4 regions of the Vibrio echinoideorum genome follow, and region 1 is predicted to be linked to each of the others. Evidence: predicted binding sites of a transcription regulator. Region 1 holds the regulator's gene; each other region holds the start of a gene.
The links. Region 1 encodes CRP, which controls carbon source genes, mostly activating them, when cyclic AMP is high. Its sites were predicted from a motif close to TGTGANNNNNNTCACA; they were not measured.
Positions count from the first base shown of each region.

Region 1 (7,801 bases):
TCAAAAAGAGCAGCAGTACCACCCCGAACTCGGAGAAGTGCAGAATCGCTTCTACATCACTGATTAAGCTAAGCCCCCATGGGCCAATCGCAACACCCGCCAATAGATAGCCTAATACTGAGCCCAAGCCCGCTCGCTGTGCGATAGGAACCGCAATAACAGCAGCCGCTAGAAATATAACGCTACTTTGCAAAAAATCATTAGTCAGAGCCATCATTCGCTCCTATACCTTTTAGCGGATCTCGTAACCAATTTCGATATTCTTCAGCGTGTTGGTAACGCGTCATATCCGAGATATTCCGCGCCCAGTGTAAAACCAAAGGTGACATCCAGTTCATTTGACACAAAGCGGCGGTTAGCTCAAACGGTTGCAAGATCTCTTGTAATGGATATTTATTATAGCCTGCAGCACCAAACGCCTCTTCTTTACCACCCGTAGTGATGACACTGCGCCAATACTTGCCCTTAAGCGCGCTTTGCTCACCAAACGCAAAACCCTTCCCTAACACACGATCAAACCATTCCTTCAATAACGAAGGGCATGAATACATAAATAGAGGGTGTTGGAACACAATTACATCGTACTGAAGGAGCAATTCATGCTCATAAGGCACATCGATAAAGAAGTCAGGATAGAGAGCATAGAGATCGTGGATTTTGACATTCCCAAGCGACTCTATCTTTTTAACCATAATTTGGTTAGCGATAGAGGTTTGTGGTTCTGGGTGCGCATAGATCACTAACACCTTTGGCACGGGTTTGTCTGTCGAGGGAGTAATACTCATTCCTTTGAAACATTCCTTTGAGGGCTAAACGGTGGCAAGGCCACTAGAATTTAAATAAAAGTTATTAATATGTTATTGGCATCATAACGCAAATTGCATTGTGATCGACTTTTATCTGGATTCAGCCTACTATGCAGGCGTCTGTCCACCTCTAATTTCTATGCTGCTTCTATGATTACTTTCTCTGATATTCAATTGTTACGTGGTGGTAAACCACTCCTCGACCAAGCATCTGCAACTCTTCACCCTGGCGACAAGATCGGTTTGGTTGGAAAAAACGGCTGTGGTAAATCTACGCTGTTTGCCTTAATCAAAGACGAACTGTCTATTGATGCGGGCTCATTCAGTAAACCCGCCCATTGGGAAATGGCTTGGGTTGCTCAAGAAACGCCGGCATTAGAAAGAACAGCCATTGAATATGTAATTGATGGCGACAGAGAATACCGTGGCCTTGAAGATCAATTAAAGAAAGCGGAACACGCTGACAACGGGACTCTGGTAGCAGAGATCCACGGTCAAATTGAAACCATTGGTGGTTACACCATTAATTCACGAGCCGCTGAATTACTCGATGGCCTTGGTTTTCGCCAAGAACAGATGACATGGAACCTCACCCAATTCTCGGGTGGTTGGCGTATGCGTTTGAACCTAGCGCAAGCCCTGCTGTGTCGTAGTGATTTACTGTTACTCGATGAGCCAACCAACCACTTGGATTTAGACGCCGTAATGTGGCTGGAACGTTGGTTACAAAATTATCCAGGCACACTGGTTCTTATCTCGCACGATAGAGACTTCTTAGATCCTATCGTCAACCGTATCGTGCATGTTGAAAACCAACAGCTCAATGAATACACCGGTAACTACTCATCGTTTGAAACTCAACGCGCTCAAAAGCTGATCCTGCAACAAGCAATGTTCCAAAAGCAGCAAAAGCAAATGTCTCACATGCAGAGCTACATTGACCGTTTCCGCTACAAGGCCTCAAAGGCTCGCCAAGCGCAAAGCCGTATTAAAGCGCTAGAGAAAATGGAACAAGTGTTGCCAGCTCAGTTTGATAACCCATTCAGCTTTGAGTTTAGAGAGCCAGACGCGCTACCAAACCCAATCATGATGATGGATGAGGTATCAGCGGGTTACGATGACAACTTGATTCTAGAAAAGATTCGCCTCAACCTAGTTCCCGGCAGCCGTATTGGTCTTCTTGGTCGAAATGGTGCGGGTAAGTCGACACTGATTAAACTGCTTTCTGGTGAGCTAAAGCAACAAGGCGGTGAGCTGAGCTATTCGCAGGGCGTTAAGATGGGCTACTTTGCTCAGCATCAATTAGAGACGCTGCATCCAGAAGAAACGCCACTGCAACACATGATGCAGATTGCTCCTAAGCATACCGAGCAACAACTGCGTGATTACCTAGGCAGTTTCGGCTTCCAAGGTGAAAAGGCACTCGATAAAGTGGCTCCGTTTTCGGGTGGTGAAAAAGCACGTTTAGTATTAGCTCTACTAGTATGGCAAAAACCGAACCTATTACTGCTCGATGAACCGACCAACCACTTGGATCTCGACATGCGTCAGGCGCTGACTTTTGCGTTGCAGACGTTTGAAGGTGCGATGGTCATCGTATCGCACGACCGTTACTTACTGCGTGCAACCACCGATGAGTTATACCTTGTACACGACCGCCAAGTCGCACCGTTTGATGGCGATCTTAGCGATTATTACAAATGGCTAACCGAACAACAAAAAGTTGAGCGTAAAGAAGCACAAGCATTGGCACCAGCAAAAGACGGCGCTAACAGTGCAGCTTCGAAGAAAGAGCAAAAACGAAAAGAAGCAGAGTTTCGTAAGCTAACAGCTCCAATCCGTAAAAAGCTGACTCAATTCGAAAAGCTGATGGATAAATTAACACTGGATCTCGAGGAGGCCGAGCAAGAATTATCCGACACTTCACTTTATGAAGCTGAAAATAAGGCTAAACTGAATAAAGTACTCGCTCTACAAGCGAGCAGTAAATCACAGCTAGAAGAAGTTGAAATGGATTGGATGTCTACTCAAGAAGAGCTTGAGCAGATGGAACAGGATATGGATAGCTTATGAGCCCTGAGCACGCCCCAATATCACTAACACTAGAACGACTATGGCAATTTAGCCTCCAGTATTACAGTGTGCGCGGTGTAAAGGATGCGTGCTTAGCTTTGCAAAACCAGTTTCATGGCAACGTCAATCTACTGCTGCTTCTCAAATGGCTTGATGAGCAGCAATTGTCTTTCGCTGAAGAAGAGTGGCACAAAGTACAACAATGCTTAAGCCGCTCAGAAACCCTGCTTCATAGTTATCGAGAGCTGCGCAAACATCTCAAAGCACACGTTGTCGATTCGCTATACCGTGAAGCCTTACAGTTCGAATTACAACTAGAGAAACAACAGCAGTCTGATCTTGTCGACTGTATTAATTCTCTTAAGCTTGTCGCCAATCAACAATCACCACTCGCTTATCAATACTGCCGTTTATTAGGGGCTGAAAATCTCTATGATGCTTTTTCTGAACCAGCACCTCAGCCCTAACTCATTTCCTTTCCTTTTTATTCAATCCAGATCCAAGCTTATCTTCGTATTAGCATTAGCATAAAGCATTTTTACGTGGTGGCTGATACACACCACAAGCAACCTATAAGAAACCTAAGCTCGATATTATTCAACCAGTTACCCATGGTGCCTTTTAACAATCCATATCGGTGAACCTCTTGCGCTTATGTTGAGAATCAACCAAGCTCAAATAAAACGTGGGCATTTTCCAAAAAGCTCGACACTTTCTCAAAGCCCACAAAAAGCATGGACTGTTTTTATGACAATATTTACCGCAGCAGCTGGTTTATCTAATCCTCACCTACAAACCTTAGTGCCACGATTTATTAGAAAGCAGGCGTTGTTTGACCCTCAATGGCAAACCTTAGAAACTCCTGACGGCGATTTCCTCGATCTTGCATGGAGCGAGGACCCGAAGGGAGAGAATCCTAATAGCGATAACATAAACAGCGAAAATCTTAGTAAGAAGCCCATTTTCGTTTTGTTCCACGGTTTAGAGGGCAGCTTTGAGAGCCCTTACGCCAATGGGTTAATGAATGCGTTTGCTAAAGATGGCTGGTTATCAGTGATGATGCACTTTAGAGGTTGCAGCGGGAAACCGAATCGCTTAGCTCGTGCGTACCATTCAGGTGAAGTCGAAGACGCCCGCTTTTTCCTAAGGCACTTACACGCGCAGTTTCCAAATAGCCCTAAGGTTGCGGTTGGTATATCTCTAGGTGGCAACATGCTGGCTAACTACTTGGCCGAATATGCAGATGACCCATTGCTGTCTGCGGCAACGATAGTCTCTGCTCCTTTTGACTTAGCGTGCTGTTCAAGCCGTATCGAGCGAGGCTTCTCCAAGCTCTATAAAAAGTACCTGCTCAACTCATTAAAATCCAATGCACTGAAAAAGGTTAAGCTGCTGCAAGAAAAGCTAGGTATTACCGCGGAAGCGATCAGAAAGATCGACAAGCTGTATGAGTTTGATGAACGAATTACTGCGCCTTTACACGGATTCAAAAACGCACAAGACTACTATGCCCAGTGTTCCGCCCTGCCTAAGTTGAATAAAATTAAGCTGCCGACTCAGATCATCCACGCCAAAGATGATCCGTTCATGACAGACGACGTGATTCCAAAGTTCGTTCTGCCCGATAACATCGATTATCGTCTGTTTCAAAAAGGTGGACATGTGGGGTTCATTACGGGTAGCACATTCAAACCGAGGTTTTGGTTAGAAGAAGCTTTACCTGCCTACTATGAAAGTATCCACGATTCGGCATAATAGCGAGCCTTGGTAAATAACTTAGCTTTGCTCAAAAACTGAGTGTCAACGTCACTAGGCACACTCATTAATACATCAATAAACCTATCCATGAACATAAAAGAGAGAAGTATTTATGATCATCCCATGGCAAGACATCGCACCAGAAACGCTGGAAAACCTCATTAAAGAATTCGTGCTCCGTGAAGGCACAGACTACGGTGACGTAGAGGTTTCACTGCAAAACAAGATTGACCAAGTGAAACATCAATTAGCCTCAAAGGAAGTCAGCATCGTGTTTTCTGAGTTACATGAAACCGTTGATATCCAAGTCACAAAACGCTTCTAAGCTGCGCTCATAAAGGAGCCGTGTTATAGTGGTAAACGATTGCTAACAAGTAAGTTACTCAAAAGACAAGGGTTGTCATGTCCGCTAAACATCCAATTATTGCGGTGACGGGTTCATCTGGAGCCGGCACCACCACTACCTCAGAAGCCTTCCGCAAAATGTTCAATATGATGGACGTGAAGGCCGCTTGGGTTGAAGGGGATAGTTTCCATCGCTTCACTCGACCAGAGATGGATGTCGAGATCCGTAAGGCGCGCGAGCAAGGTAAGCACATCAGCTACTTTGGCCCACAAGCTAACGATTTTGGCGCATTAGAAGAGTTCTTCCGTCAATACGGAAACGAAGGCACGGGAAAAGTCCGTAGCTACCTACATACCTTCGATGAAGCCGTTCCTTACAACCAAATGCCGGGCACCTTTACGCCATGGCAAGAAATCCCTGAAAATTCAGATGTGATGTTTTACGAAGGCCTTCACGGCGGTGTAGTTGATGGGGATATCAATGTGTCCCAACACGTCGATTTGCTGATCGGCATGGTGCCAATCGTAAACCTTGAGTGGATCCAAAAATTCGTTCGTGACACACGCGATCGTGGACACTCACGCGAAGCGGTAATGGACTCAATTGTTCGCTCAATGGATGATTATCTGAACTACATTACCCCACAATTTTCGCGCACTCATATCAACTTTCAGCGAGTTCCAACCGTAGATACATCAAACCCGCTCAACGCCAAAGGGATACCAAGTTTAGATGAAAGCTTCGTAGTTATACGTTTGCGCGGCATCAAAAACGTCGACTTCCCTTATCTTTTGGCTATGATTGATGGCTCATTTATGTCTCGCCATAACACGCTTGTGGTGCCAGGTGGCAAGATGAGTTTTGCTATGGAGCTCATTGTAAGGCCAATCCTACAACAACTCATCGAAACCGGAAAAATAGGTTAACAGACCGCCATTCTGGTTGATTACTTTTCATACCGTGATCATGTGCACAATTTTGCGTAAAAAATCGTAGCTTGGTCACGATTAAAATCAAGAAATAGTACCTGAAAAAGGATACTATTCTTAAACGAAACACAAGATAGCTTGCAGCACTCAACAAGTGCACTTACCCTACAAGTCAATCCAGGCTTAGCTACAATACGGAAAGCGGCAAGCATACCCTGCAGAGGAAGTAAGATATTATGGTTCTAGGTAAACCCCAAACCGATCCAACATTAGAGTGGTTCCTTTCACACTGTCATATTCATAAGTACCCATCAAAAAGTACTTTGATTCATGCTGGTGAAAAGGCAGAAACCTTGTACTACATCGTTAAAGGTTCTGTGGCAGTTCTTATCAAAGACGAAGAAGGTAAGGAAATGATTCTTTCTTACCTAAACCAAGGTGACTTCATTGGTGAACTTGGCCTCTTCGAAGAAGACCAAGAGCGTACTGCATGGGTTCGTGCAAAATCTCCTTGTGAAGTAGCTGAAATTTCTTTCAAGAAATTCCGTCAACTTATCCAGGTGAACCCAGATATCCTTATGCGTCTTTCAGCGCAAATGGCAAACCGTCTACAAGTGACTAGCCAAAAGGTTGGTGACTTAGCGTTCCTTGACGTAACAGGTCGTATCGCTCAAACGCTACTAAACCTAGCGAAACAGCCAGATGCAATGACTCACCCTGACGGCATGCAAATCAAGATCACTCGTCAAGAGATTGGCCAAATTGTTGGTTGTTCTCGTGAAACAGTAGGTCGTATCTTGAAGATGCTTGAAGAGCAGAACTTAATTTCTGCACACGGTAAAACTATCGTGGTATACGGCACTCGTTAATCTCGATTAACTGAGCCAAAAATTAGAAAGCCACCAAATGCAAATTTGGTGGCTTTTTTGTTTTCTAAAGATCAGATTCGGAAATCGATATTAGAGATAGGAGTTCGCTCTTCTAAACACTCTCGAAGCGAAGCGTACCCGCACCTCTAGGGCAAAGCCCGTGCTCGTATCTTTCTTTAACCGTTGGTACTTTCAAAGATTTTGTCAGCCGATGCCGCGACAAACCCTGTATAAAGCTCACCATTCGCCATCGCATAACGCTTAGCAAACTCATAGAAGCCTCCAGGAATCATCTCATTGCCTTCAACAAATGAAACTGGGACTTTGTCTGCCATTGTCGATGATTGCTCTAATAAGACCTCTGGAGAGCCCTTAACCTGGCCTCCAGATGCATTGATAGTGAAACCTGATTCGCTCAGGTAATCATTTACAGCCTGAACTTCATCAAAAGCATCGAGTTGATTAACGCTCACTGTAAAGTGGTTAGCACCGTATCCATGAGCCGCTAACCAAGAAGCGTATTCGCTCTCCTTTGCAAGCACTTGGAAATCTGCGAAGCTCAAGTCCCAAAGGCGACCACCAAACAAGAATTCATGACTTTGAAGCTTGCTTGCGTCGACTTGCTCAACCAATTTAGCCACGATCTGTTGTAAGTCACTTGAACATTCTTCGACCTTCAACTCACTAATGAACACTTTAGGTTGGTTTAGGTCTGGGTGCTCATAGTGCTTAGCCACTAGTTTCTTGCTTTCAAACAAGTAATCGCCACACGCTTTATAACCTAGCTCAAGAAAAGGCTTGGCCAGTGTTTCAATGCCCAGCGGTGCAACATTGAAAGTACGCAGTGCAATATGATCATTAATCAGGGCTTCGTCTTCTTTCAGCAGATGATGAACTTTTTCAGCCGATGGGCAAAGCCTGTGAATGTAATCGTCCCATAGTGATTTAAAGAGTAGATCGGGCGTCATGGTGACTCCTTGTCAGAGGTTCTAGCAAGCTAGTAATTTGGATTAGAGAGGG
Region 1 covers NZ_AP025483.1:292,821-300,621, reverse strand. The annotation lists gene kefB (glutathione-regulated potassium-efflux system protein KefB) at 1-214, opposite strand, end outside; gene kefG (glutathione-regulated potassium-efflux system ancillary protein KefG) at 201-785, opposite strand; gene OCV36_RS01330 (ABC transporter ATP-binding protein) at 957-2,879, shown strand; gene OCV36_RS01325 (TIGR02444 family protein) at 2,876-3,346, shown strand; gene OCV36_RS01320 (hydrolase) at 3,627-4,634, shown strand; gene OCV36_RS01315 (YheU family protein) at 4,750-4,962, shown strand; gene OCV36_RS01310 (phosphoribulokinase) at 5,040-5,909, shown strand; gene crp (cAMP-activated global transcriptional regulator CRP) at 6,149-6,781, shown strand; gene OCV36_RS01300 (DUF1338 domain-containing protein) at 6,958-7,749, opposite strand.

Region 2 (7,801 bases), 220 kb from region 1:
TCACCATTCCCAGCTCATGACGTGCGCGCTCTTCAATCGCGTCTAAGCCTTGGCGTAGATCGTCGATTTCCGCAAACATCTCAGCATTACGAAGATGAAGCTTTTCATTTACTTGCTGCTGAACTTGGATTTCATTGTTCACACCGTAGTAATCAGAAATACCATTTTTACCGAGCCACAGTGTGTGTTGTAGCCAGCCAAACACTATGAGCAGTACTAAAGCAAAAATTCGCATAACACCTTTCGCCGGTTGAAAAAGAAGGAACTAGAATAAGGCACATATATACCATAATGCGCTTATTGGTGCGAGATATGTGGTGTCAGGGAATCAATAAGTCGAAGAATTATTCGGCAGAATAGTGGGTTGTAAGAATGAGATTCCCACGAACCTCCTCCGTAAAACTAAAAGAATGATAGAACAATCGAAGATAGAGCACTTATCCGCTCGGCTGTTATATCGTCATTCTCAAGAAGGAGGAACGACTGAGTTGGGCATCTATAACGACAAACGTTAATAAGGGATTCCCTACTCCTTCTTTCGTCAGCCAGGGGAATCACGAATTTCAGGCAAAAAAACGCCCTACCGGAGTAGAGCGTTTTTCAAAAGCTTAAGTTAACAATTCGCTAGGCTTTAAGTCTTGAAGAAAGTGCTGAAGAAAGTGCTGACCTTTAACTTCCTTGAGACCGCTTTTGTTGTAAAAGGAGGAACTTTAGAACCTAGAGCTTCTTTCCCTCAGTTTTCTACAGACAAAAAAATGCCCCGCATTAGCGAGGCATTCAAAGCTTAGATTAACAATTCCTTTGGTTTAAAAACCAGAGAGATTATTGACCTTTAACTTCTTTAAGACCGTTGAAAGGAGCTTTAGAACCTAGAGCTTCTTCGATACGGATTAGTTGGTTGTACTTAGCAACACGGTCAGAACGGCTCATAGAACCAGTTTTGATTTGACCTGCAGCTGTACCTACCGCTAGATCAGCGATAGTTGCATCTTCAGTTTCGCCAGAACGGTGAGAGATTACTGCAGTGTAGCCAGCGTCTTTAGCCATCTTGATAGCAGCTAGAGTCTCTGTTAGAGAACCGATTTGGTTGAACTTGATAAGGATAGAGTTAGCTACGCCTTTCTCGATACCTTCAGCAAGAATCTTAGTGTTTGTAACGAATAGATCGTCACCAACGATTTGAAGCTTGTCGCCTAGAAGTTCAGTTTGGTGCTTGAAGCCATCCCAATCTGACTCGTCAAGACCGTCTTCGATAGAAACGATTGGGAAGTTGTTCGCTAGGTCAGCTAGGTAGTGGTTGAACTCTTCAGAAGTGAAAGTTTTACCTTCGCCCTTCATGTTGTAGATACCAGCTTCTTTGTCGAAGAACTCAGATGCAGCACAGTCCATAGCAAGAGTAACGTCTTTACCTAGTTCGTAACCAGCAGCTGCAACAGCTTCTGCGATAACTTCTAGAGCTTCAGCGTTAGACTTAAGGTTAGGAGCGAAACCACCTTCATCACCAACTGCAGTGCTGTAGCCTTTAGACTTAAGTACTTTAGCTAGGTTGTGGAATACTTCAGCGCCGATACGTAGACCTTCTTTAAGAGTTTTAGCGCCAACTGGTTGGATCATGAACTCTTGGATGTCAACGTTGTTATCAGCGTGCTCGCCACCGTTGATGATGTTCATCATTGGTAGAGGCATAGAGAACTGACCAGCAGTACCGTTTAGCTCAGCAATGTGCTCGTATAGAGGCATGCCTTTCGCAGCAGCAGCAGCTTTTGCGTTAGCTAGAGAAACAGCAAGGATAGCGTTAGCGCCAAACTTAGACTTGTTCTCAGTACCGTCTAGATCAAGCATAACTTGGTCAACGTCAGCTTGTGCTTTAGCGTCAGAACCAATTAGAGCTTCAGCGATTGGGCCGTTTACAGCTTCAATAGCTTTAAGAACACCTTTACCTAGGAAACGTGATTTGTCGCCGTCACGTAGCTCAAGAGCTTCGCGAGAACCAGTAGATGCGCCAGATGGAGCAGCAGCCATACCTACGAAACCGCCTTCTAGGTGTACTTCAGCTTCTACAGTTGGGTTACCACGTGAATCGATGATTTCACGACCTAGAACTTTAACGATCTTAGACATTGAATGTTTCCTTCTCGTTGAATATATAAATGTCAAATTTAAAAGGTAGCAGCACAACTTACGCTACTACCTGTATTCCTTTTTACTTTTCTAATTCGCCGCGCTGATATTCACCAGCTGCTTTAACGAAACCTGCAAACAATGGGTGACCATCGCGAGGTGTTGAAGTGAACTCTGGGTGGAATTGAGCAGCAATGAACCATGGGTGGTTAGGGTTCTCAATAACTTCAACCAGTTTCTTGTCCGCAGATAGACCCGATACTTTTAGGCCCGCTTTTTCAATTTGTGGACGAAGATTGTTGTTCACTTCGTAACGGTGACGGTGACGTTCGTGGATCGTCGCACTACCGTATAATTCGTAAGCTTTTGTCCCCTTAGTTAGGTGACAAAGTTGCGAACCTAGGCGCATAGTACCACCTAGATCAGATTTTTCAGTACGCTCTTCAACTTTACCTTCACCGTCAATCCACTCAGTGATTAGGCCAACAACCGGGTATTTAGTTTCTTTGCAGAATTCAGAAGAGTGTGCACCTTCCATTTTCGCAACATTACGAGCGTACTCAATAAGAGCAACTTGCATACCTAGACAGATACCTAAGTAAGGTACTTTGTTTTCACGAGCGTATTGTGCAGCAAGGATCTTACCTTCAACACCACGATCGCCAAAGCCACCAGGAACTAGGATTGCATCTAGGCCTTCTAAAATCTCTACGCCTTTTGACTCAACATCTTGAGAGTCTACGTATTTAATTGTGACGCTTAGGCGGTTTTTCAAGCCTGCGTGCTTAAGTGCTTCATTTACTGATTTGTATGCATCTGGTAGTTCAATGTACTTACCAACCATACCAATCGTTACTTCACCCGTTGGGTTAGCTTCTTCGTAAATTACTTGTTCCCATTCAGACAGATCAGCTTCTGGAGCATCGATACCGAAACGCTTACATACAAGATCATCAGTACCCTGTGCACGGATTAACTGTGGAATCTTGTAGATTGAATCTACGTCTTTCATAGAGATAACTGCTTTTTCTTGTACATTACAAAAAAGAGCAATTTTCTTACGTTCGTTTGCTGGGATAACACGATCTGAACGACAAACTAGAATGTCAGGTTGGATACCAATAGACAGTAGCTCTTTTACAGAGTGTTGCGTTGGCTTAGTTTTAAGCTCACCCGCTGCACCTAAATAAGGAACGAGAGTTAAGTGCATAAACATCGCGCGTTCACGACCTAATTCTACAGCTAACTGACGAATCGCTTCCATGAATGGTAGAGATTCGATATCACCAACAGTACCACCAACTTCAACAAGCGCGATATCGTGGCCTTTAGCACCAGAGATTACGCGTTCTTTAATAGAGTTAGTAATATGTGGAATAACCTGGATAGTTGCACCTAGGTAATCACCGCGACGTTCATTACGTAGAACGTCAGCATAAACACGACCTGCAGTGAAGTTGTTACGCTTGGTCATCTTGGTGCGAATGAATCGCTCATAGTGACCAAGGTCAAGGTCAGTTTCAGCGCCATCTTCCGTAACGAACACTTCACCGTGCTGAGTCGGGCTCATAGTGCCTGGATCAACGTTGATGTAAGGGTCAAGCTTCATCATAGTCACTTTAAGACCACGAGCTTCTAAAATAGCCGCAAGAGATGCTGCTGCAATACCTTTACCTAGAGAGGATACAACCCCGCCAGTAACAAAAATGTAATTTGTCGTCATGTTTAACCTGAAATTGGTTGAATGAGGGAAATGGATTACTTCTGGACGGGATGAAAATATACCAGAAGCCCCTTATCGCCACAACGTGAAATCTATCACACTGCTATTTTTTATTTTTTGCTTCAAATCAATTCATGATAAATGCTTTGGTTATCTTTTCTCCGCCACTTTGACCTCATCCCACATGGAATCAAGCTGTTGTAGAGAAAAATCGGTTAAATTCTTATCTTGTTGGCGAACTATTTGTTCCACCCCTTTAAAACGACGTGAAAATTTCAAGTTCGCTTTTGTCAGAGCCGATTCCGGATTTTTGCCCAGATGTCGAACCAAATTTACCGTTGCAAACAGTAAATCACCCAGTTCTTCTTCAACTAACTCTTCGTTTGGTGTTACTTGAAGCGCTTCTTCTAGCACCTCATCCACTTCCTCTAAAACCTTATCCGCTACTGGTCCAATAGAGTCCCAATCAAAGCCAAATTTTGCGACTTGTTTCTGGATCTTTGTAGCACGCGAAAGTGCAGGCAGAGAGTTTGGTATTGAGTCTAGAATACTTTCCTGAGTTTTTCCTGCCTCTGCTTTTTCTTTGGCTTTTTCAGCTTCCCAATTAGCATTAATTTCTTCGTCGTTAGTAAACTCGGCATCAGAGAATACATGCGGATGGCGGCGTGTCAGTTTCTCATTGATACCGTCTACCACATCAGAAAACTCAAACAAGCCCTGCTCTTTCGCCAATTGGCTATAGAAAATCACTTGAAACAACAGGTCACCTAACTCTTCTTGTAAGTTTGGCCAATCTTTATTGTGAATCGCGTCCACCACCTCATAGGTCTCTTCGATAGTATGCGGCACAATTGTTTCAAAATTTTGTTTTAAATCCCTAGGACAGCCACCTTCTGGATCGCGCAGCTTAGCCATAATCTGTTCAAGTTGTTCAATCGGGTGATTCATCGTTTTCTTCCTATTCACTGTCTTTGATTTTAAATTTATAACGTCTTCTAAAACTAAAAAAGGTGAGTAGCCAAAACCACTCACCTTTGTTGATACTGTCTAATTCTCTAAATAATTGAAACTGTGGCTAGGCGACAAGCAAACGAGACTCCTGAGCATAGCTTGTCTATGTGATTGAGCGAGTGCGCGCAGGCAACAACGCCATCAGCTTCAAGTATGACGAGAATTTTAGCCTAGGCGTTTTACGCTCATTACATCTTTGATTTGTTCTACTCGGCTGGTCACTCGACTCAGAATCTCAATATTGGTCACTTCCAAATCGAAATCCATAACCGACAGCTGACGTTTATAGTCAATACGGCTCTTCATTGTCGTTACACTGACTTTTTCGTTCAAGAACAATGATGTGATGTCTTTTAACAAACCGTTGCGCTCTAGCGCTTCTACACGCAGTGTTAGGATATATGAGCCTACAAAACCATGTCCCCAGACTGTATCGATAATACGCTCAGGTGCATGTAAATTAAGCTCACTTAACTGCTCACAATCGCTGCGGTGTACCGATATACCACGACCTTGAGTAATGTAACCTTTGATCACATCGCCCGGGATCGGCTGACAACAACGAGCCAAGTGGGTCATTAGGTTATCGACCCCTTCTACGACCACGGCATCTTTTTTCGGGCGGCTCTGATGAGCGGGCTTATTATCAGATTCAAGCAACTTCTCTAGCGCTTTCTTATCTTCTTCTTCCGCCGTCGGCTTATTAACTAGGGCATTGATGTGATTCACGACTTGGTTAATACGCAAATCGCCACTACCAATACCCGCATACAACTCATCGGGCGTGTTGACGTTGAATCGTTTCAGCGCATATTGCTCAGCATCTTTCAATGTTGCACCGACTCTGCCGAGTTCGACTTCTAAGATATCTCGTCCGGCTTCAAGGTTTTTCTCTCGACTCTGAGCTCGGAACCATGCATTAATCTTTGCTCTTGCACGGCTAGAGTGAACAAATCCTGTGGTCGGATTTAGCCAATCACGTGATGGGTTCGGTTCTTTTTGAGTGATGATCTCAACTTGATCGCCCATTGCGAGCTTATGAGTAAACGGAACTATTCGACCCGCTACTTTTGCACCGATACAACGGTGCCCGACCATCGAGTGGATGTGGTAAGCAAAATCCAACGGTGTTGCACCCATTGGTAGATCAACGACATCACCGCGCGGTGTAAAGGCATAGACACGGTCATCAAAGACTTGGCTGCGCACTTCATCCAGCATTTCGCCAGAATCCGACATCTCTTCTTGCCAGTCGATAAGCTTACGCAACCAAGTGATTTTTTCGTCGTAGCCGCTACGTACGTTGCTAGATGCACCTTCTTTGTATTTCCAGTGCGCAGCAACACCAAGTTCAGAGTCTTCATGCATCTGCTTGGTACGGATCTGAATCTCAATGGTCTTGCCTTCAGGGCCAAGAACCACGGTATGAATTGATTGGTAACCATTTGGCTTGGGATTCGCCACATAGTCATCAAATTCACTGGGTAGGTGTTTGTATTTGGTATGAACCACGCCCAACCCGGCATAACAGTCTTGCAGTTGGTCGGCGATAATACGCACCGCACGTACATCAAAAAGCTCATCAAACTCTAAGCCTTTTTTCTGCATTTTACGCCAAATGCTGTAGATGTGTTTTGGTCGGCCGCTGACTTCAGCATTGATGCTTGAACGCTTCATTTCTGCCGTTAAATCATCAACGAAATCTGTAATGTATTGTTCGCGCACGATACGACGCTCAGACAGCTGTTTTGCAATCTGTTTATACGTATCAGGTTGTTGGTAGCGGAAAGCGTAATCTTCAATTTCCCACTTTAGCTGACCAATACCCAAACGATTTGCAAGCGGAGCATAGATGTTGGCACACTCTTTTGCTGCCGCACGGCGCACAGCATCAGGAGCCTTTTTCACTTCTATAAGGTTACAAATTCGTTCAGCTAGCTTGATGACTACGCAGCGGAAGTCATCCACCATTGCGAGTAGCATTCGACGAACATTATCGACTTGACCCGAGGCTGCACTGCCTTCAAGGGTAATATTTAGCTGGCCCAAAGCCGCCATTTCTTCCACGCCATCAATCAGCTTTACGGTTTCTTTCCCGTAACTCTCTTCAAACGCTTCGCGCTCAAAAACACCGCTTGATACGACAGGGAATAGCTGTGCTGCAATTAAAGTAGCGCGATCCATAGACAATGTGACCAAGATTTCGATCATTTCACGTCCACGCCAAAGCAAAAGTGTTCCTTGATCGTGATCTTTTAATAGCTCTTCACAGTGACGATAAACTTTGGTCAGTTTATTCGAGGTTTTTGCGTCTTGATTTAGTGACGCAATCCAATTATCTAGCTCAAACTGTTCGCTTGGGTTTAAATGTGCGCTTCGTACCGCAACCATCATGCCTTCCTAGTTATTATGTTTTATACCCAATTCAATATGACTAACTGGTTCCGCGTTAGTTCGAATCATATTGATATCAGCGCAGACTTCCCTGCGCCTTTGATTCATTTTGAAGCTGTGTTTAGGAGCCTCTAAGCCTTGATAAAGAGAGCCATCGATTCTAGATGACTGGTATGAGGGAACATGTCCAACATACCCAGCTTAGCCAATTGGTAGCCTTGTTTTTCTAAGCTCTCAGAATCTCTAGCTAGAGTAGCAGGATTACACGAAACATAAACCACACGCTTCGCTCCTAGCGCTGAAATTTGATCAACGATCCCACTCGCTCCGGCACGTGCTGGATCAAGCAACACTTTGTCGAATTTTTCTTTTGCCCAAGATTGCGAAGATAGGTCTTCTTCAAGGTTGGTTTGATAAAATTCAGTATTGCTTAACTGGTTTAGCGCAGCATTAGACTTGGCTTGTTGTACCATTTCATCAACGCCTTCCACGCCAACCACAAACGCCGATTGTTGAGCGATAGGCAAACTGAAATTACCCAAGCCACAGAAC
Region 2 covers NZ_AP025483.1:515,903-523,703, reverse strand. The annotation lists gene ftsB (cell division protein FtsB) at 1-235, opposite strand, end outside; gene eno (phosphopyruvate hydratase) at 823-2,121, opposite strand; gene OCV36_RS02540 (CTP synthase) at 2,204-3,844, opposite strand; gene mazG (nucleoside triphosphate pyrophosphohydrolase) at 3,995-4,792, opposite strand; gene relA (GTP diphosphokinase) at 5,021-7,246, opposite strand; gene rlmD (23S rRNA (uracil(1939)-C(5))-methyltransferase RlmD) at 7,381-7,801, opposite strand, start outside.
Region 2: the regulator CRP is predicted to act here: its motif matches at 3,929-3,944, upstream of OCV36_RS02540 (CTP synthase).

Region 3 (7,801 bases), 380 kb from region 1:
TTCAGGATCTGGCGTGTAGAACAGTTCAGCTGAGAATAGATTACCGACTTTAACGTCGACACCACGAGCTTTAGCTGCATCTTCAGCAGCGCGTACCATTTTGTAATCTGCGATTGCGGCGAAGTCATGGCCTTTAAAGCGAATACGGTTCACTTTTGAATCCGTACATGCCCCCATACCGATAACGACATCACGAACTTTGATATCTTCACTCACTGCACCACAGCTACCTACACGAATGATCTTTTTAACACCAAAGTCTTTGATCAACTCAGTCGCGTAAATAGAACAAGATGGAATGCCCATACCGTGCCCCATTACAGAGACCTTACGACCTTTGTAAGTACCCGTGTAACCAAACATGTTGCGAACGTCGCACACCTGAACCACGTCTTCTAAGAAGGTTTCAGCGATGTATTTAGCACGTAGCGGATCGCCAGGCATTAGAACTACGTCAGCGAAATCACCCATTTCAGCATTAATATGTGGAGTAGCCATTGAAAATATCCTTAATCTCAAACAAAAAAGAAGAGAGAGGTTTCCCTCTCTCTTCGTTAACTATTATAGAAAGCTTGTACCGTGTCCCATTGGCGATGTGCCAAAGTATGACGCTAAGCTTTGACCGATATCAGCGAAGGTATCACGACGGCCTAGAGAGCCTGCTGGAACCTTGTTACCGTAAACAATCACAGGGATATGCTCACGAGTATGGTCGGAACCTGGCCATGTTGGGTCACAACCGTGGTCTGCTGTCAGGATAAGCACGTCATCTTCTTTCATCATATCGATGATTTCATTGATACGGCCATCGAAGTACTCAAGCGCAGCTGCGTAACCGGCAACATCACGACGGTGGCCGTATGCTGAGTCGAAATCAACGAAGTTAGTGAACACGATAGTGTTGTCGCCCGCTTCAGTGATCGCTTCTTTGGTTGCTTCAAATAGCGCTGGAATACCTGTTGCTTTCGTTTTCTGAGTGATACCACAACCTGCGTAGATATCAGATATCTTACCGATTGAGTGAACGTTGCCGCCCTTCTCATCAACCAGCTTCTGAAGTACCGTCGCCGCTGGTGGCTCAACAGAAAGGTCACGACGGTTACCAGTACGTTCGAATTGACCTTTACCTGCACCAATAAACGGACGAGCGATAACACGACCAATGTTGTAGTCAGCTAGCTCTTCACGAGCAATCTGACAAAGGTCTAATAGGTTTTGTAGGCCGAATGTCTCTTCATGACATGCGATCTGGAAAACAGAGTCTGCAGAAGTGTAGAAGATTGGCAGGCCAGTCTTCATGTGTTCTTCACCTAGGTTATCTAGGATTTCTGTACCCGATGAGTGGCAGTTACCTAAGAAGTCAGACAGACCAGCACGCTCAAGGATGCGGTCAGTCAGTTCTTTTGGAAAGCTGTTCTCTTTGTCAGTGAAGTAGCCCCAGTCAAACAATACCGGCACACCTGCGATTTCCCAGTGACCTGATGGCGTGTCTTTACCAGAAGACAGCTCAGCAGCATGACCGTAAGCGCCAATGATCTCAGCGTCTGCGTCCATACCAGGAGCAAAGCGACCTGTCGACTCTTTGTGAGCCATCGCTAAACCTAGCTTAGACAGGTTTGGCAGCGTTAGTGGACCTTTACGATCCGCGTTGTCTGCAAGGCCTTGATCACAATGGTCAGCAATGTGACCCATTGTATCCGAACCTACATCGCCGAATGTGTCAGCATCCGCTGTTTCACCGATACCGAATGAATCTAAAACTAAAATAAATGCTCTTTTCATTTTCTTCACCAACTTATTGCTCTTTGCACCAGAACTCTGTTTATCGGTATACACGAGGTATACCGATATCTGTTATTTACACGTCTTCAGAACGAATCTGACGGTAAACATCTGGCGTTGCTGTATATTCTCCGCCCACAGTGATTGCATTTTGTAATGCCGTCGCAGCTTCTTGCCACTGTTGTTCATTGCGAGCATGAATCATTGCTAATGGTTTATCGTCGCTTGCTACTTCGCCAAGGCGAATGAAGCTATCAAAACCGACTGCGTAATCAATGCTGTCTGTTGCTACGCGGCGACCACCACCCATACCAACGACAGCCATACCAATTGCACGCGTATCCATCGCTGATACTACACCGCTTTCGAGGGCGTACACTGGTTTAACAATTTCTGCTTTTTCTAGGTAGTTATCGTAGTTCGTTACGAAATCTGCTGGACCACCAAGGCCCGCAACCATCTTACCGAAGCACTCTGCTGCTTTACCGTTATCCAGTACTGTCATCAGTTTTTCACGCGCTTCATCTGAATCTTTTGTTAGGTTACCCAGCACCAACATTTCCGCACACGATGCTAGCGTGATTTCCAACAAACGTGGGTTACGGTATTCACCAGTTAGGAATTGAACCGCTTCACGGACTTCAACTGCGTTACCCGCTGAAGAAGCCAGAACTTGGTTCATGTCCGTTAGGATTGCTGTTGTTTTAGTGCCTGCACCGTTTGCTACTGCAACGATAGATTTTGCTAGTTCTTCAGAAGCTTCATACGTTGGCATGAATGCGCCTGAACCGACTTTTACGTCCATCACTAGAGAATCAAGGCCAGCAGCCAGTTTCTTAGATAGGATTGAAGCGGTGATTAGCGAGATGTTATCTACTGTTGCTGTGATATCACGAGTCGCGTAAACACGCTTGTCAGCCGGTGCTAGGTCGCCGGTTTGGCCGATGATCGCCACGCCAGCTTCTTTGGTTACGGCACCAAACACATCGTTGGTTGGTGTAATGTTGTAACCAGGGATAGATTCTAGCTTGTCTAGCGTACCGCCAGTGTGGCCTAAACCACGACCAGAGATCATTGGAACGAAACCGCCGCATGCTGCCACCATAGGGCCAAGCATCAAAGAAGTTACGTCACCAACACCACCAGTGGAGTGTTTATCAACGATTGGGCCATCAAAGTTCATGTGGCTCCAGTCAATCACCATGCCTGAATCACGCATTGCACATGTTAGTGCGATACGTTCTGGCATCGTCATTTCATTAAAAAAGATAGCCATTGCGAATGCGGCAATTTGGCCTTCAGAAACCGTGTTTTTAGCGACACCTTGGATGAAAAAGTTAATTTCTTCTGTGGTCAGTACTTCGTTATCACGTTTTCTGCGAATAATTTCTTGAGGTAGATACATTAGTGCCTCCCAAACTCTAGTGAGTATGGTGTGTAGGGAAAGAGGTAATATGGAGTGACTTAACGCCACTCCATCAAACAGACTTAATTGTTATATACCCGAATGGGTAAATTAGTATGCTGCTGGATCAGCAGTCTGGTCTGTCACTTCTAATGTATTAAGAAGGTTAGTTAGTAGGCTTGAAGCACCAAAACGGTAGTGCATGTTGTCTGCCCATTCAGCGCCTAGTAGCTCATCAGCCATTGCTAGGTAAGCTTGAGCATCTTCAGCTGTACGTACGCCACCAGCTGGTTTGAAACCAACAGTTTTAGCCACGCCCATGTCACGAATAACTTCAAGCATCATGCGCGCGAATTCAGGAGTCGCGTTTACTGGCACTTTACCTGTTGAAGTTTTGATGAAGTCTGCACCTGCTTCGATACAGATCTGAGAAGCTTTCTTGATCAGTGCTTCTTCTTTTAGCTCACCAGTTTCGATGATCACTTTAAGCGTGATGTCACCACAAGCGGCTTTACATTGCTTAACTAGCTCAAAGCCAACTTCTTCGTTGCCAGCAATAAGAGCACGGTATGGGAATACTACGTCAACTTCGTCTGCTCCGTACGCTACCGCTGCTTTCGTTTCTGCAACAGCAATTTCGATGTCGTCATTACCATGAGGGAAGTTAGTTACAGTCGCGATGCGTACTTCTGGAGTACCTTGCTCACGCAACGCCTTCTTAGCGGCTGGGATGAAGCGAGGGTAAATACAGATTGCAGCGGTGTTACCAACTGCAGTCTTCGCGTCATGACAAAGCGCCACTACTTTTTCAGTAGTATCGTCATCATTTAGCGTCGTTAGGTCCATAAGTTTAAGTGCACGTAGAGCTGCTGCTTTTAAATCGCTCATTTCTATCTCCGATCAATATATTCAAATAGTTAACTACTTCGCCACCCATCCAGTATAGATGGATATTTTAGTAATGCTCAGTAGTCACAAATGAACGGACTTGGTTCCCTGAAGACTTGATAACTTTCGCTATCAATTGCAATCCTTGTCACCGCACAGTACCAGTTTGGTCTATGGCACAACAAATCAGTCATGTTGTGTCTAACATCTATAGCGTATCGCTAAGTTTGGCTTAATCCCAGAAGAATAACCTTTAGATAAATCCAAGCAGTTACTTTCTTGCCAACAAGAGACATCCTGTCCCTTAAGCTTATACATTATAGGTATCCATCAATAAATTGTAGTGCTCCTTAGAACGCAAACGGTTTGTATCTCAAAAAAACATTCTAGACCCATTTTCGACTCCAAGCATTCACTCATGCTAATGCTCAAAATCACTAGGCCCAAAAACAAAAAAGCCCCGCAGCAATTTCTTGCTACGGGGCGATATTATTATGGCGTCTATATATCGATTTCTAACTGATTAGAAAGACAGGAAGAAGCCAGCAATTGTTGCTGCCATCAGGTTAGATAGAGTACCAGCTACAACCGCTTTAACACCCATACGTGCGATGTCGTGACGACGGTTTGGAGCAATACCACCTAGACCACCTAGAAGAATCGCAATTGAAGAAAGGTTTGCGAAACCACATAGAGCGAACGAGATAATTGCTTGAGTCTTAACAGACATTACTTGACCAGTCGCTTCAACGATTTGAGCGTTGTCACCGATGTATGGTACGAAGTTTAGGTATGCAACGAATTCGTTAACAACTGTCTTCTGACCAATGAAAGAACCAGCAATAGTTGCTTCTTCCCATGGAACACCAATGATGAATGCTAACGGTGCGAAGATCCAACCTAGAAGAAGTTCTAGAGTTAGGTTTTCCATACCGAACCAACCACCGATGCCACCTAGGATACCGTTGATAAGAGCGATTAGACCGATGAATGCTAGTAGCATTGCACCAACGTTAAGTGCTAGTTGTAGACCAACTGACGCACCGCCAGCAGCTGCATCGATAACGTTAGCAGGCTTGTCGTCGCCACCGTCGATGTCTGAACCTAGGTTCTCGTCAACTTCATCAGTTTCAGGTTTGATGATTTTAGCGAATAGTAGACCACCAGGTGCTGCCATGAATGACGCTGCTACTAGGTACTCTAGAGGTACACCCATAGATGCGTAACCCGCTAGTACACCACCAGCAACAGATGCTAAACCACCACACATTACTGCGAATAGTTCAGAGTTAGTCATTTTAGGAACAAATGGACGAACTACTAGAGGTGCTTCAGTTTGACCAACGAAAATGTTTGCTGCTGCAGACATTGACTCGGCGCGAGAAGTACCTAGAGCTTTCTGAAGACCACCACCAAGAACCTTGATTACAACTTGCATCGCACCAATGTAGTAAAGTACAGAGATAAGAGCAGAGAAGAAGATTAGTGTTGGTAGAACTTGGAATGCAAAGATGAAACCGATACCGTCAACTGAGAAGTTAACAAGGCTACCAAATAGGAAGCCAGTACCATCTTTACCGTAGTCGATCACGTTTGCTACACCAGCAGAGAAACCTGCAAGTAGATCACGACCCCAAGGGATGTAAAGTACGAATGCACCAAGTGCGAATTGGATAGCGAAAGCGCCACCCACTGTTCTGATATTAATTGCTTTGCGGTTGTCGGATAGTAGTACTGCGATTGCAATCAGTGCAACCATTCCGACGAGGCTCATAAACAGGCTCATAGTTTATGACTTCCTTATTAGTTATTTATTGGCGTGTTACAAAATGGGGCTATAAAGCGGAGGCAATTATACTCATGCGACCACTAATAAAGTAATGCCGTCCTCACACTTTCGTACAAGATTCATGTACCATTCACACGCAAATGTGAACCAAATCACAAGCTCAGTGCAATTTACGCAAACGATAAACAAAAACCTTCGATTTTATTCACATATACCGAATGCACGATGGCTATTTTGCCAAATTTGCGCTGCAACCGATTGCTTTGGCTCTTTTCTAAGCAAAAATAGTTCATTTAAGATCGTAACTAAATGTTTGGAATGATTAACATTTCCTTGGTTTCCATACATGGGCATGTCCGGAGCATCCGTTTCCAATACCAAGCATTCAAGAGGCAGTTTTGCGATGGTTGTGCGTGTTTTTTGTGCTCTTGGGTAAGTAATCGTTCCACCGACACCAATATAGAAACCGAGCTTGATCCACGCCAAAGCTTGCTGCTCACTCCCAGAAAAACCGTGAATCACCCCACCAAAAGTGAACTTGTGCTGCTTTAATAGTTCAATGAGTCGGTTATAAGACTTCCTCTCATGGATGATCAAAGGCAGCTCAAATGCCTTCGCTAGCTCCATTTGTTGGATAAAAAAGCGCTCTTGCTTCTCCCGCTCGACATCGACAAAAAAGTCGAGACCACACTCTCCTATCGCAACGCATTGACTGTTTTTTGATGAGAGTAATTGGCGAAGATCTGAGAATTGCTCGTCATTGGCTTGCTCTAAAAAGTAAGGATGGAAACCTAAGGCGTAGTAAACATTAGAGTAAGATTTGGCGATTTTATCGAGCTTCCTCCAGTTACTTTGGCCAATAGAAGGGATGATTAACTTTTCGACTTGCGCTTGTTTCGCTTCTTTAAGATAGCTATCAATACTTTGATCCGGTGTATAACCTTGCTCAAAAGCCTCAAAATCCGCATGGCAATGAGTATCAAACAGCGGAAAGTCATTTATTTGCTGTGTCATCTTCCCTACTCTCTGTTTGTTTACCTTGAGGATCACGACGATAAGCAACACAACTGCGCTTGTTCTCAGGCGTTAAACCAAGCTCTTCACACCACTTATCGTATTTCTTAATCCAAGCTTTTATCCAACCCAACATACTTACCTCAAGTCTTGTCTTAACGCTCACAAAAAAAAATACATAAAACAAAGCATCAAAACTACACATACAAATTACATTAAAGCTCAACAAACAACCTTAAAACCGTAAAAACATAAATTAGATTTATACATCAACACTAGCTGGCTTGCTTGTAGAAAATCTCACCACAGCGAATAATAAACGCACTTGCCAAGGAGGCATTGATAGCAAGACGCTCCATTCAATAACGAGATCCTACTTTATGAAAGCATCACTCTTAGCCATTTCAATTTCTAGCATATTAGCAGCACCTGTTTTTGCTTCTGCACCTCAAGTTGACGTAGAACTAGCTAACCAGCAAACACTTCAACTTATTGACGGGCAGATAAGCGCTATCGATGCTTCTGTCCAGTATAAGTTAAACGAACAATATGCCAATGCAACTCCAGGCACGACAGCTACTGTCGATGACGTGACCTACGAGAAACAATCGAATGGTACTTGGGCAGCTGTTGGTGCAGCTTCCGCAGCATTAGTAGCGGGGTTGTTTTCAAGTAGTTCGAGTTCATCTTCTGATACTGACGAAGCTACTCCTTCATTCCCCGTATACATTACCCCAGACAATGACCTCCCTGAATACGGCGAAGGTGACTGGGGGCAAAATGCAGTGGCTGTTATTGGCGACCAAGTTATCGTTAACGGCGAAACGGTCGGCACAATTTCTAAAGTAAACAACGGTTATGTCATTACTGGTAATGATGGGCAAGTAATGTCTGGCATTCAAATGGGTGGCACTGAGTACTAC
Region 3 covers NZ_AP025483.1:670,985-678,785, reverse strand. The annotation lists gene deoD (purine-nucleoside phosphorylase) at 1-498, opposite strand, end outside; gene OCV36_RS03220 (phosphopentomutase) at 562-1,782, opposite strand; gene deoA (thymidine phosphorylase) at 1,859-3,187, opposite strand; gene deoC (deoxyribose-phosphate aldolase) at 3,299-4,075, opposite strand; gene OCV36_RS03205 (NupC/NupG family nucleoside CNT transporter) at 4,599-5,861, opposite strand; gene OCV36_RS03200 (TatD family hydrolase) at 6,066-6,878, opposite strand; gene OCV36_RS03195 (DUF5363 family protein) at 6,859-7,014, opposite strand; gene OCV36_RS03190 (thioredoxin domain-containing protein) at 7,259-7,801, shown strand, end outside.
Region 3: the regulator CRP is predicted to act here: its motif matches at 6,006-6,021, upstream of OCV36_RS03205 (NupC/NupG family nucleoside CNT transporter).

Region 4 (7,801 bases), 1.1 Mb from region 1:
GCTGATCAGGGATAAGTGAAACTGGCTTTACAGGGTTTGTCGTATCAATCGTGGTCGTTGTTGTCATTATAGAAGCCCCATCTGTCCAGTTTCATTGTCATTCAATTGTGCTGAACGTCTGTCTATTACTTTACCGTCAATCAATTGATCCATTTCATCGAGCAAAGCCAGTGTTGGTTTAGCCGAGAAAATACCTTGTTGAGATTGACCATCCATCCCTCTTAGGAACAAGTAATAAACCCCACCGAAATGTTGTTCATAGCTGTAATCCGCAACGCGGCTACGTAAGAAACGGTGCAACGCCAAAGCATAAATTTGATATTGCAGATCATAACGGTGGTCGGCCATCGCCGATTTCAATGCCTCACCATGGTAGACAGAAACATCATCACCTAAGTGGTTCGATTTCCAGTCGAGTACATAGTATTTGCCTTTATGTTCAAATACTAAATCGATGAAACCTTTCAACATGCCTCGCACCGTTTGAAAGCCTAAATCACCCGCTTTTGCCGACAATGGATCGTGATACTGGATGGTTTGATTAAGTTCAGAGGATGCTAATACTTCGATCGGCAACAAGAATTCCATCTCAACCAGTCGTTGAGTTGAGTCTTTCTCACTCAGCTTTAAGTTCTTTCCATCTAAAGCCGTGTTTAGCACCGTATCAACAAGCTGTTGAAGCACCGGTAACCATTCGATTTCGTATTGCTCTGACTCTAACAAGTGAGTGATTACTTGCGTGTTATGGTCACTGGTTGCTGGCTCGGTAAATTCAACATCCTCAAACAAGGTATGTAAGAAGGTACCAGGGCGAGCACCGCGAGGGAACGTGAATATAGAACGTTCCGGTTCAATCAGTTCCGACTCATCTTGCTCATCGGCTGAATCAATATCGAAGCCAGACACCTCAATCGTAGCGTCATGGCTTGCTCCGTGACTGCCTTGTTTTACAAGCCCCGAGTAACTGGTGATACGCCAAGCTCGGTCAATTGAAGCCTTCAGTTCGCTAGCCTGTAGGTCGTCACTCACTTGTTCTGCCTGAACAAACACTTGCTCGTGAGCGGTTGGTGTTTCAGACAGCAATACGCTTGAATTCTTACCCTCAATCGCTGACAGAGCTTGATGTAACTCGGCGATGCCTTGCTCTTGTCCGTTTTGAACCAAGTAGCCCATAGCACTCAAGTGAACGCCTGTTGGCTCTTTGGTTGAACGCCCTTTACGTAGCGGTGCCATGCCAATGAAACATCCATAAACAGCACGAGTAAGCGCCACGTAAATTAAACGTAAGTCTTCCGCCAATCGTTCTTTATCAGCTTGTGCTAAGGCACTATCGCTACCGGTAATATCAAGCACTGTGGTATCTGACTCGTGATCGTAGAACTTGCCTTCACTCGCTTCACGGTAACTCGCGACAAACGGCAAAAATACGAGGTCATATTCCAAGCCTTTCGACTTATGAATGGTAACGATTTGAACCAAGTTTCTTTCTGATTCAAGGCGTTGAATGTCGTCATCGCTGCCGCCTAAACCATTTTGTGCATCTGATATCGCTTCTGCCAACCAACGCAACAAGCCATAGTCACTGTCGAGCTCTTGTCTTGCTTGTTGCAACAATTCGCCAATGTGCATCAAATCAGTGAGTGAGCGCTCACCATTTTCTTCTTCCAGTAAACGTTCCGCGAGATGTCGTTTACTGATCACGCTGCGAAGCATTGGTAGCACGCCGCGCTGTAGCCATAACTTACGGTATTCTCGAAATTCGTTAACGACGTTTTCCCACACCACTTCATCGTTGTTGAGTTCATCCAATGAGGCGGCATCCAAAGCAAACAACTCCGACGCTAAACTCGCGCGCAATGCACGGTCATTTTCTGGCGTCAGCACCGCTTGCAGTAAGCGTTGAATATCTTGTGCGACCAAGCTGGTGAAAACGCTATCTCGGTTAGACAAATACACGCTTGCAATGCCTTGCTCAGACAGCGCGTTCTTAATCAGGCGACCTTCACTACCGGTTCGAACCAAGACAGCAATATCACCCGCATTCACGGCATGTTGTTTTTTGCCGTTATCAAAATAGGCTTGTTCGTTTTGAGAAGCCGTCAGAATGGTTTGAACTTGACTCGCCGTCGCCTCGGCCATGGCTTTGTGATATTCGCCTTTTGGTAAGGGCTTATCTTCAGCATCTTGCAGCCAAAAGGTAAGTGCGTGCTGAGTTTCTCCGTTCATTACCCATTGGCGTTTATCAGCCGATGGGCTGGCTGCGACGGGCAAAAATGGAATATCTTGGTCGTAGATAAACGGGCTATCCGAATTCATAAACACTTGGTTTACCGCACTGACCATATCAGCACTCGAACGCCAGTTAGTCCCCAATGTATAGTGAGCACTAACTTGGTTTCTCGCCTTGATATAGGTAAAGATATCTGCGCCACGGAAGCCGTAAATTGCCTGCTTCGGGTCACCGATCATAAACAGACCACACTGCGGGTTATCGAGATAAATTCGGCTGAAAATACTGTACTGCAGCGGATCGGTATCTTGGAATTCATCGATCATCGCCACTGGGTATAAGGTTCGAATTCGCTCCACCAACAATGACTGCTCATCCACATCAATGGACGCGGATAACTGAGTCAGCAAATCATCAAACGATAACCACTGCTTTTGCTGTTTAGCCTTAGCTAGCATAGTTCGACAGTGAGTAATCGCATGTGCCAGCAATGGAGCTTTTAGATCTGCTGGAGAGTTTAAGAAGTTCTCAATCGCTTCAAACACCGCGTGCTGAGGTGCAGTGCCTTTCGGTGTTTTTTCAATCAGAGTAGCTTGAGAGAACTTCTCTAATTTATCTGGGAACTGGTAATCTTGGGTGTCGCTCTGCGCCCATGCTGTCACCACTTCTAACCAAGTCGGCAAAGACTTCTTGGTGTAGCTGCGCTTGTTCACATCTGAACCTGAAATCAAAGCCAAAAAGTCCACTTCAGATTCACACCACAGCGCTTTAAGTTGCTTCACTTTGTCTAGGTTTTGATTGTGCAGAGTTTGCAGGTCACCCGACATCGCATCTACCGTCAACTTCAGCGGAGACCCTGTCAGGTAGCGATTTACGTCAGCTAATAATGAAGCGGGAGAGCCCCAAATATTTCGCACTTCCCCCGCGAGTTGAATTGGCAGTGGGTAGAACTGTTTACGCCAATAGTCGGCGACCACTTGTGCTTTTAGGTGGCTTTCATCGGTCACAAATTCATTATCAAAACGGCTTCCAGACTCAAAGGCATTTTGGGTCAGCATACGCTGACAGAAGCCATGAATGGTATATACAGCGGCTTCATCCATTTGCCTTTCAGCATTGAGCAGAGTTTTCGCAGCGCCAGCATGATCATCGATGGCTTGTAACAGAGGAGCAATCACTGGGTCGTCACTTTGCCCGCGAGCAAACGCAATACGTGCATCATGGATTCGAGCACGGATACGATCGCGTAGCTCTGCCGTTGCGGCTTCAGTAAAGGTCACCACCAAGATTTGGTCCACGGTTAGTGGCTCATGGTGTCGAGTAACTTCAGTCAGATCACCTTGCGGCGCAGCGGTACCGTGCCCAAGCAGTAGGCGCAAATACAAGCCAGCGATGGTAAATGTTTTACCCGTACCCGCTGATGCTTCAATTAAACGCGCGCCATGAAGTGGAAACGTCATGGTATCAAGTGTTTGTGGAACGATTACCTGAGCACTGCTTGTGGTCGTCATGCCTTACTGCCTTCTGATAAATGTGTTGTTACAAATGTGACCTAGCGTAGAAAACGTCATTCAATTTACGTCCTACGCCAATTTGTTAATAGTTAGTGCGATCTCTCTCACGGATCAATTCAGATCGCCTCGCTACTATGCGCCCACGAGTTCAGGAGCGCCTACGAGTTTTATACTCATGCGTTACTTTGAACCACAGAATAATGGTCCCTCTGACCTGTGGCCGTACAGCGAACGCCCTACACTAATAATGATTTACTGGCGGCCACTTTATTCCCTGTACCTTGCTTCTCTTCATCTTGATTCCCTTCACCTTGATTTCTTTCACCAGGAAAGTAAGCATCCCAAATGCTTAGCAGCGACTCTCTTTCGTCTTTCATTAATTCAGCGCACCCGTTATCGATCTTGCTGATCACAGCCACTTACTCCTGATCTTCCAGATCGGCAGAAGCCAACCTTGCCGCCTGCAGCACAAGTGTCGAATACATTCTCGACTGAGCAGCCAATTCATCGTCCCATTTAGGCCAGATTCGAGAGATGTAAGTATCTCTGCCCTCGCCCGTAAAGGCGAAGCTGTCATTAAAAGTATCGGCCATTTTCTTAAGGGACTTTTCTTCGTCATCGACCCACTTACCACGGCTAAAGCCAGCCTCAACGCCAGCCAATGCGGTTTTCGGGAAGTAAGGCAGTGGTGCTGTCATGCCTTGATAAAACAGTCGTACTAACTCAGCCAGCAAACTCTTCGCCTGAAGCGCATCGCCGATAGGTTGTAGCGTTTGGTGAACCACGCCTTCTTTTCTGTCGTAGCCAATAATATGTGTCGTTTTTCCGTGCCCCATCACTGCACAAGATAGATGATCAATCCACGCTGCCAAATAATCTTGAGAGCGTATTTTACCGCTACGGAAACGAACTAGACCCGATTGATAGTTTTGAGTTAACCAACCCATCAAACGAACAGGTTTGCCTTCGCCTAACACATCAAATTCGATATTCACTTCGAGATCTTGCTGCGGTGATCCGCTCACAAATCGAATCTCTTTAGCTAAGTCTTCCGCTTGAACACGATTGGTTTCAAATTCGATATCACCAAAGGCGCCGACCGGTAATCGGCCCTGTGCTTTTTGCTCAGAGACAAACAATCGAACCGCTTCGTCTGCGCCTTCAGGGTGGTCCAGTAACACTTGCAGCAAAGCATCCTTAAGTTGGAAACTCTCTAAACCATTAAGTACAAATGGCTCATCGTCTTCCATCACAGGAAGTGGCGGCTCAAACACCACTTTTAGACGGCGATTAAAGAAGTACTGCACTGGCAAACGCCAAAAACGCTGTAACTCAACCAAATCGAGTTCTAACGGGTACGTCGCACCCAACAAATAGTCATCTAAGGCGCGATTAAATTCACCACTGCGTTCACCTGAACGGTTAGCCGCAGGAAGCCATTCTTTGGCGTAACTCAGCACATGGCTCGCATCACCTTGAGTAAACGCAGCAGGGCTGAACGGTGTCATGGTGTGTTCAAAGCTGATCGCTTGAGTCAGGTTGATGCCTGAATCATCACTTGGTAAGGCTTGGTCGTCACTCAAACAGTAGTTCTGTTGGCAGTATTCAATCAACTCTGAAACCAATACCGACGGCACTCGCTCAGTATTATCTTGAATCGAACGGCCGACATAACTGATGTATAAACACTCTTGCGCCGACAACATTGCCTCTAAGAATAGGTAGCGGTCATCATCACGACGAGAACGGTCACCCGGACGAGTGCGCCCGTTCATCAAGTCAAAACCTTCTGGCGGCATTGAGCGAGGGTAAACACCATCATTCATACCTAACAAACAGACGGTTTTGAACGGAATAGAACGCATCGGCATCAAGGTACAAAAGTTAACTTGGCCAGCTAAGAATCGCTGGCTAATACGCGCGCCAGATAACTTATTATTGAGGTACTGGTAGATAATGCTTGGCGACAACTCTTGTTCATACAAGGCATCATCAAGCTGTTCATTCAGTTGCGAAAGTGCATCGCGAATCGATTTGAGCACCACCTCGCCTTCCAGTTCAACCGCAAAGAAATCATCAATCATTTGCAGCAAGGTTTCACGCCACATATCGATAGATTGTGTTTCAGTTAAACGTTGGCGGTAATGGGCAATACGATCAATAAAGTGCGCTAACTTACCAGCAAGTTCGGCGTTAATACCTTGAACTTCGTTATAAGCGGCAATCGGAGAGTGTTCAGTTTCAAATAAACCCGCAGAATCTGACATCGCATAGCCTAAAAGCATACGTTGAATACCAAATAGCCAAGTATTTTGCTCGGTCGCAGGCAAGTCAAATTCGGTTGCGGTAGAAGAGTCCACGCCCCAACGGATACCCGCCTCTTCAACCCATTGCTTGGCTTGCTCAAATTGAAACTCGTCAATACCAAAGCGTGCCATCATCGCAGGAATTTCTAATAGCTCTAGTAACTCAGAGGCCAAGCAACGCGTATTCGGTAGCGCGACCAACTGCATGAAGGCGGTCAGAATTGGGCTTTCTTGGTCAGCCGTTCTATCAGAGATCGAGTAAGGGATATAACGCTCACCCGGAGCATTACCAAATACCGCCTGAATCGCTGGGCTATAAGCATTAATGTCAGACACCATCACGATGATATCGCGTGGTTTTAATGTCGGATTGGCATCAAACATCGCCAACAGCTGATCATGAAGGACTTCAACCTCACGCATTGGGCTGTGACACGCATGTACGGTCAGAGATCGGTCGCCCAGTTCAACCACCTGTTTATGGTTACTGGAATCTAAGATGTGGTCGTCTTGATGCTCTTCTAACTGGAGAATATCGGCTTGCAGTTGATGCAGCAGGTTATCCCTCTCAACATCAATAAAGAACTCGTGCTCTTCGCTATCTGACTGAGACAGTAAGAGCAGGTTATCTCGGCCTAATTTTCCCATAGACGCAAGCAGGCTGTTACCTACGGCTTGGCTGATATGCAGTTCATCTTCAACATTGGCTTCAATGCCATCTTTCAATGGTGAAGCTTCGCCCTCTAATTGAGGTAAGCCATCGACCAGAGCAAACTGCTTACGGCGCTGGGCCTCGACTCTCGCCAAATATTTACGGTCACGAATATCACCCCAGTAATGCTGACAAGGGTTGGTAAACATTAAGTGCACATCTATCTGCTCACCGAGTGCTTTCAACGCATCCATGTAACGAGGTGGCAGCGACGAAATACCAAATACAAATAAGCGTTTCGGCAGATGCTGCAGTTGACCTTGTTGGTTGGCTAGCGCTTCAATGAAGTCATGGTACAAGTTACCACGGTGATATTTCGATTGACCTTGAGACAGGGTTTGATCATAGAGTGCTTGCCACAAAATTGGCTGCCAAGGGTGATCTTGTTGTCCTTCATCATCGACCAATTCAGCAACGGGTTCTCCTGCTTCCCACATCGCCATCCATTCAGGTCGATACACCAAGTATCCATCGAAGATATCGGCAATTTTCTCTGCCAATTGATACAGCTTCGAATCATCTTCGTCGTTTTCAAGATAGCGTTGCAGGGGTAAGAAATCAGGGTGGTCAAGCTTAGCAGGTAGCAAACTCATCAACTTCCACGTCATCGCTTCTTTGTTAAAAGCACTGCGTTTAGGTACATCAGGAAGCACTTGGGTAAACATATCCCAAATGAAGGTTGCAGGAAGGGGAAAGTCTATATTTGCTGCTACACCAAACTCTTTGGCGAGTTCCATCTTAAGCCATTGAGACATACCTGGGCTCTGAACCAAGATCTGCTCTTTTTCGAAAGGATTGGCTAAAGGATCACTTTTGATTAAGTGAACGAGAAGGATTTTTAAAGTATCGACTTTATTGGAATGGTAAACAGTAAACAAAGTGCACTCACGCTAATCTTGCCACAATATAAAGCCAGATTAGCATAAGTGCCGAGTTTGGATTAGGAATATAAGCTTATGAAATACTGAAAACTTAAGGTCCGTTTATCTTTTGAACTATTGCTTCTTACAATCTACTGCCTACCGCGCTTAGTACACGA
Region 4 covers NZ_AP025483.1:2,743,159-2,750,959, forward strand. The annotation lists gene recD (exodeoxyribonuclease V subunit alpha) at 1-67, opposite strand, end outside; gene recB (exodeoxyribonuclease V subunit beta) at 67-3,741, opposite strand; gene OCV36_RS12465 (hypothetical protein) at 3,981-4,163, opposite strand; gene recC (exodeoxyribonuclease V subunit gamma) at 4,164-7,640, opposite strand; gene OCV36_RS12475 (TDT family transporter) at 7,768-7,801, opposite strand, start outside.
Region 4: the regulator CRP is predicted to act here: its motif matches at 3,838-3,853, upstream of recB (exodeoxyribonuclease V subunit beta).